2 linked regions of the Cohaesibacter gelatinilyticus genome follow. The protein of the gene in region 2 interacts with the protein of the main gene of each other region in a pairwise test. Links are inferred from orthologs where the notes say so. Each region holds a gene or a part of one and is shown on either strand. Other genes may lie near its edges.

What was found.
Region 1: the proteins of CRO57_RS03280 (region 2) and CRO57_RS06875 interact in binary tests that used the Escherichia coli proteins (3 or more experiments, as listed by UniProt). The link is inferred for Cohaesibacter gelatinilyticus from one-to-one orthologs.

Annotation. Positions count from the first base shown.
Region 1 is NZ_OBEL01000001.1:1,536,834-1,540,017, reverse strand. Bases 78-2,934 are described here. They hold CRO57_RS06875 (cysteine desulfurase), read left to right. Parts: upstream 78-807; coding sequence 808-2,061; downstream 2,062-2,934. Other genes in these bases: sufA (Fe-S cluster assembly scaffold SufA), read left to right, coding at 2,654-2,934; CRO57_RS06870 (SUF system Fe-S cluster assembly protein), read left to right, coding at 2,182-2,550; sufD (Fe-S cluster assembly protein SufD), read left to right, coding at 78-740. Also shown: more of sufD, read left to right, coding at 1-77; more of sufA, read left to right, coding at 2,935-3,040; CRO57_RS06860 (GGDEF domain-containing protein), read right to left, coding at 3,117-3,184. UniProt on the Escherichia coli protein: Cysteine desulfurases mobilize the sulfur from L-cysteine to yield L-alanine, an essential step in sulfur metabolism for biosynthesis of a variety of sulfur-containing biomolecules.
Region 2 is NZ_OBEL01000001.1:732,478-735,649, forward strand. What follows is about bases 1-2,845. They hold CRO57_RS03280 (SufE family protein), read right to left. Parts: upstream 1,711-2,845; coding sequence 1,291-1,710; downstream 1-1,290. Other genes in these bases: mnhG (monovalent cation/H(+) antiporter subunit G), read left to right, coding at 1-317; CRO57_RS03275 (Ros/MucR family transcriptional regulator), read left to right, coding at 696-1,118; CRO57_RS03285 (DUF5330 domain-containing protein), read right to left, coding at 2,074-2,448. Also shown: CRO57_RS03290 (sensor histidine kinase), read left to right, coding at 3,055-3,172. UniProt on the Escherichia coli protein: Participates in cysteine desulfuration mediated by SufS. Cysteine desulfuration mobilizes sulfur from L-cysteine to yield L-alanine and constitutes an essential step in sulfur metabolism for biosynthesis of a variety of sulfur-containing biomolecules.

The sequences.
Region 1 (3,184 bases), 800 kb from region 2 along the record:
GTGTTGGCAAGGGTGCCAAAGCGTTTATTCTCGAGACCTTTGTTGGCGACGAAAATGCCTATCAGGTCAATGAAGCGATTGATTTCCGCATTGCTGATGGTGCAAGCCTTTCTGTCTCCCGTCTGTTGTCGGAAGGCAAGAATGCACTTCATCTTGGATCGACCACTGTCGTTCTGGGTGAAAAATCTCATTTTGAGCATTTCACCATGTCCACTGGTGGTCAGTTCACACGCAACACTGCCTTTGTGAAGTTCACAGGTGAATATAGTGATGCGGAGCTGTTTGGTGCGACCATCATTGGTCGTGATCAGCATAGTGATCAGACATTACTCGTGGATCATGCTGTGCCAAACTGTAATTCCAAGGAACAGTATCGCACTGTGATGGATGACAAGGCGCAGGGTGTTTTCCAGGGCAAGATCTTTGTGCGTCAACCAGCGCAGAAGACCGACGGTCAGATGATGAGCCAGGCTTTGCTGCTCAGCGAAGATGCTGCCTTCTTCAACAAGCCAGAGTTGGAAATCTTTGCTGATGATGTGCAGTGCGCCCATGGTGCGACATGCGGTGAGCTGGATGAAGATCTGCTCTTCTATTTGCGTGCCCGTGGCATTCCTCTGGATCAGGCCAAGAAAATGTTGGTCTTGGCCTTCCTGGCGGAAGCTGTCGAGCATGTATCAAATGAGAGTGTAGTGGAAGCGCTGGAAGGTTTTATCGCCGACTGGTTGGGGCTGGACCACTAATTGTCATTGCTTTGAAGGGGCTGGCTTTGGACAGTCCCTTGAAGTGGTGGGGCAAGGAAATGGCATTATGAATGAGTATTCTGCAAATGTTGTGTCACTGGAGCCGTATGACGTAGAGGCAATTCGGGCTGATTTTCCGATCCTGTCTCGCGAGGTTTATGGCAAGCCTTTGGTTTATCTCGATAATGGTGCATCAGCTCAAAAGCCTCAGGCTGTGATTGATGCAATCAGTGAGTGCTATTCCAATGAATATGCCAATGTGCATCGCGGTCTTCATTATCTGTCCAATACAGCAACGGATCGATTCGAAGCAGCGCGCGAAACTGTTCGCGGTTTCCTGAACGCATCTTCGGTAAATAATATCATTTTCACCCGTTCTTCGACCGAAGCCATCAATCTGGTTGCATCTTCCTATGGTGGCATGGTGTTGGGTGAGGGGGATGAGATCATCCTTTCCATCATGGAGCATCATTCCAATATAGTGCCTTGGAATTATCATCGTGAGCGTTCTGGTGCCGTTATCAAATGGGCGCCGGTAGATGGTGATGGCAATTTTCTGATGGAAGAGTTTGAGGCTCTTCTGACAGATCGTACCAAGATCATCGCCATCACTCAGATGTCCAATGCGCTTGGCACTATCGTTCCGGTGAAGGAAATCATCAAAAAAGCCCACGAGCGTGGTATCAAGGTTCTGATTGATGGCAGCCAGAGTGCTGTTCATATGCCGATTGATGTACAGGATTTGGATGCCGATTTCTTTGTTATGACTGGCCATAAACTCTATGGACCTTCAGGCATTGGTATTCTCTATGGCAAGCACGAGCTGCTGGATGCCATGCCGCCTTACATGGGCGGTGGTGAGATGATCAAGGATGTTACTGTAGACGGTGTGACTTATGGCACAGCGCCTCACAAGTTTGAGGCTGGAACGCCACCAATTGCGCAAGCTATTGGATTGGGTGCTGCGTTGGACTACATGAACAAGATTGGCCGGGATCGTATTGCAGAGCATGAGGAAATGCTGCGTGCCTATGCCCATGAGCGTCTTGGTCAGATCAACAGTCTGCGGATTTTGGGTCAAGCCAAAGAGAAGGGGGCGATTGTTTCTTTTGAAATGGAAGGGGTTCATGCCCATGATATTTCAATGGTTATTGATCGTTCTGGTGTTGCAGTTCGTGCGGGGACGCATTGTGCTCAACCATTGTTGCAGCGCTTCGGTGTGACGTCTACCTGTCGTGCTTCTTTTGGTATGTACAACACTGTGGAAGAAATTGATCGTTTGGCTGAGGCCTTGATCAAGGCTCAGGATTTTTTTGCATAGCCGTTACCGGGTCTGACGGCTTACTGAAAATGCCCTCCATGTTTCGTCTGGGCTGTTTATGGTAAACTGCAAGACACGATCGGCTGGAAAGAGTATGACATGAGTGAGACGACTTCGAATATGGAAGAGATCGAGCCAAATGTGCCCGCTATGGAGCCTGGCTCCAATCTGGCTCCAGAAGAGCTTGAGCGTTTGACGCAAGATATCATTGCGGCGTTGAAGACTGTCTATGATCCAGAAATTCCATCAGATATCTACGAGATCGGCCTGATTTATCGTGTTGATATTGATGATGATCGTAATGTGGAAGTGGATATGACATTGACGGCTCCAGGATGCCCGGTAGCTGGCGAAATGCCGGGTTGGGTGGAGAATGCTGTTAGCTCCGTCGATGGAGTTGGTTTGGTGACAGTGAATATGGTGTTTGATCCACCATGGACGCCGGATCGCATGTCCGAAGAAGCAAAGGTTGCTATCAACTGGTATTGATCCCATATAATGCATAACAGTTGGTCTATGTGATTGTGATTGGTTGAGGGACCGGTACAAATTGTGTAGGAGCAAAGCGAGATTGATCAGGAAGGACGGCTAAATGACTGGACGGTTTCAAGTTCTGTCAATCACGGATGAAGCAGCGGAACGTATTCGCAGCATTGTCGATGGATCAGATGATTCTCTGCAAGGTATTCGCGTCGGCGTAAAGAATGGCGGCTGTGCGGGTATGGAATATGTCTTGGATAAAGTTACAGATCCTGATCCGAAGGATGATCTGGTCGAAGACAAGGGTGTCCGTGTTTATGTGGATCCCAAGGCTGTCTTGTTCCTGTTGGGAACCGAGATGGGTTATGAGGTCACCAAATTTCGCTCTGGTTTCACCTTCAATAATCCCAACCAATCTTCAGCATGTGGTTGCGGTGACTCGGTGTCTCTGACGCCAGTTGACCCCTCTGCGCTGGAAAAGCTGCGTGAGCATGCCTAACATTGATGGTTCAGGAATTCATTTAATAAAAAAGCGGCTTCAAAGCCGCTTTTTTGTTTCGATTTAATCTTAGGTCTTATGCGACATCGCTATTTTCTTGCAGTATGCCCGGATCGGTTTCTGCTTTTACGATATTGCGACCAC
Region 2 (3,172 bases):
GTATCTTGATTGTGGGGGCGCTCTTCGCCTTACTGGCAGCAATCGGTATGGTTCGTTTCCCTGATCTCTATACCCGGATGCATGCTGCCTCCAAGGCTGGAACGCTTGGATCAGGTTTGATGCTGTTGGCATTGGCACTCTATTCTTCAGAATTCAGTGTCGTTTCCAGGGCGTTGGCAGGCATCGTCTTTTTCTTGTTGACGACCCCGGTCGCTGCCCATCTTCTGGCTCGGGCTGCCTATGTTACCGGAACCAAGCCATGGTCAGGAACGGTGATTGATGAATACAAGGATCATTGTTCCGCACAAAAAGACTAGGTAAATTTTACAGATATGGTTCAAATAATAAAAACCTGGCAATAGCCGGGTTTTTTTATGGAAACTGTTTTGATGTGCGGGAATAGTTGGATGAAACGCTAAGTTGGTGTTCGATAACTAAAGGAAAATTGTCGATATCAGTTGTTGTCAAAGGACAATCAGCAGGTTGTATATGTATTTGTTTCAAAATTTTGGCGTTTAAGGAAATTTTTGGAAAATCACAGGGTTCTTATTAATTTACTTGAAGTATAGAGGGAACCCTATTAGGAAGGGTACAAGATTAGCGTCTTCCAAATCAAATTAAAGCACTCTCCCCCGGAACCCCCGCCGACATATGGAAGATGCCGTTTCCATAAGGATCAGGAAGAAGAACCAATTATGACCGAAAATGCGAATAACAATGTTCTTATTGAATTGACTGCCGATATCGTTTCTGCTTACGTGAGCAACAATGCTGTCCCTGTGAATGATGTGTCCGGCCTGATCGGTGATATCTATAAGGCACTTGAAGAAACCAGCAAGCCAGAAGCAGAAGAAGTCGTAGAAGCGCCAAAGCCTGCTGTTTCAATCAAGAAATCTATTACTCCCGATTACATTATCTGTCTGGAAGATGGCAAGAAGTTCAAATCTTTGAAGCGTCATCTGCGCACCCATTACGATCTGTCCCCTGAGGAATATCGTGAAAAATGGGGTTTGCCTGCGGATTACCCCATGGTTGCTCCCAGCTATGCCGAAGCGCGCTCCAACCTGGCCAAGAAAATGGGCCTTGGTCAGCAGCGTCGTCGCAAGGCTCGCAGTTAGTCACTTCACGATACAGAAAATAAGAAAGCGCCGGACCGGATTGTTCGGCGCTTTTTTTATGGATGATCAAAATAGATAATGTAGCGTGATCTACACTATTTGAGGGCTTGATCATCTATGACCAGAGAGTGAAACAAAAGTTGGCTGTTATTCCCCTTCGCTGGAATTGGACCTACATCGCTTTACGAGCGTCTGATTTAATTCTCTCCAGCATAGCGGTGAGGCCGTTGGAGCGCTGAGGGGTCAAATGATCTCGTAACCCGATCTGCGCAAATACCTTTTCTGCGTCCAGAGATTGGATATCTATTGCTGAGCGTCCAGAGAAAATGGATAAGGTAATGGCAACCAGCCCCTTCACAATATGGGCATCACTGTCACCACGGAAAGTCAGAATAGGGGAACCTTTATCTGCCCGATGTTCGGATACCAGCCAAACTTGAGAAACGCAGCCCTGGACTTTATTGACGTCAGATTTTTCTGCATCGCTCAATTCTTCCAAATCACGGCCCAGCTCGATCACATAACGATAACGCTCTTCCCAATCATCAATAAAAGAGAAATTCTCTATGATCTCGTCAATGGTCAGGGTCATGATGGTCTTCTTCCTGCAATCATCTGGTTAGAACCGGGTTTCCTAGCTGGCTGCACCCTAAAGAAGCACAAAACAGGCTGCAACCGACAAACATGGAAATCGGCGCCAACCACGAAAAAAAACGCTGAAGTGACTGGGCAAAGTCGCTTCAGCGCCGGGGAAGGCCCGAGAGTGGGACGAGTACGACCAGAATGAAGGATCATAGGTGATGAGGTGGTTGTCTATGGATGGACAAACAAGATCCGCTCACTCCGGTCTGGGGAAACGGGGCCTGGCAAAATACCTGGACGCCCGAATTAGGTTGAAAACTTTGTTCTTCTTTCTTCTCTAATTGTTCAATTCTTGTCGCTCACGCTGACTGATCTATTCACTGCCTTGTGCCAACATGGTCAGCTCTTGTCTATCAAGTCCCTGTCCCTCTGAGAGAGCCGGAGCTTGCCTCAAACCGCTATTTTCATCGCGATCTGTCTGGTTCTCCTGTCCGTCCAGATAGACATACAATTGTTTGGCTCCATACTTGGCTTTGGCGGAAAATGTTTCCAATGCGACTTCTCCTGCTGCACAGACATCTGGCTGGCGCGAGCAGAAGCCGGTAAAATCATTCAAGGTTGCCTGAGCAACCGTTATGGCCTCCATTGTCGAAAGCCCTGCTTCCTCACGGGTGGTTCCCGGTTCGCGTGGCAAAATCATGATTACCAGCGATAGCCAAAAAGCAGCCCTGATTAGAAATCCGAACATAACGCCCTTTCTCCCACTGACCGACCTTGTGTAGGTCAACTCGTCCTGTATTGCGGCTTCGCATTTTGATGTGATCCTTCTTGATGAAGTGATTCTTGCGACGCTCGTTGTTGTTATCAAACACTGTAATCACAACCTCTCACGGCGAGATTGAGAGAAAGAGTCAAATTAGCGTCAAATCTGGAGCTTAAAAAAAACTTTGATTAACCATACCTCGAAACTCGCAGAAATCCGGCGTTTCTGCGGGAAGTCACTCAGAGAGCCAAGAAGGGTGAAAGAAAAAGGGATCAGCTTCTGTTTGCCTGCTCACAGGCTCACACGATCTCTAAGGCAAGGAAAAAACAATGTTTTTCAGATTGGGAATGGAATTTCTACATTCCCTGTTAACCATAACCCGGCTTTTCAGCCCTTTTGAGTGAAAAAATGTTTGGCTTAGGCAAAAAAGCCGAATGTAGGGAGTAGTTTTTAGCGTTCCTTAAAACACTGCATGGCAAATTGAATTGAACAAGGATCCCCTCTCATACCTCGTTGGCGATGAGAGACCTGTGTCAGTATTGCGTAGAGAGTTACGTTCCAATGTGGACGTAAATCAGGTGAGGTTCAACAGTGTTAAAAGGTGCTTCCTATATTGCGCCCTTCCGCTCGGTAGTTGATGGTTTGGTACATCCTGCCATGCGCGAGCAAGGGGAAATTGCGGACAATCACCGTATCTTTATGACCGTAC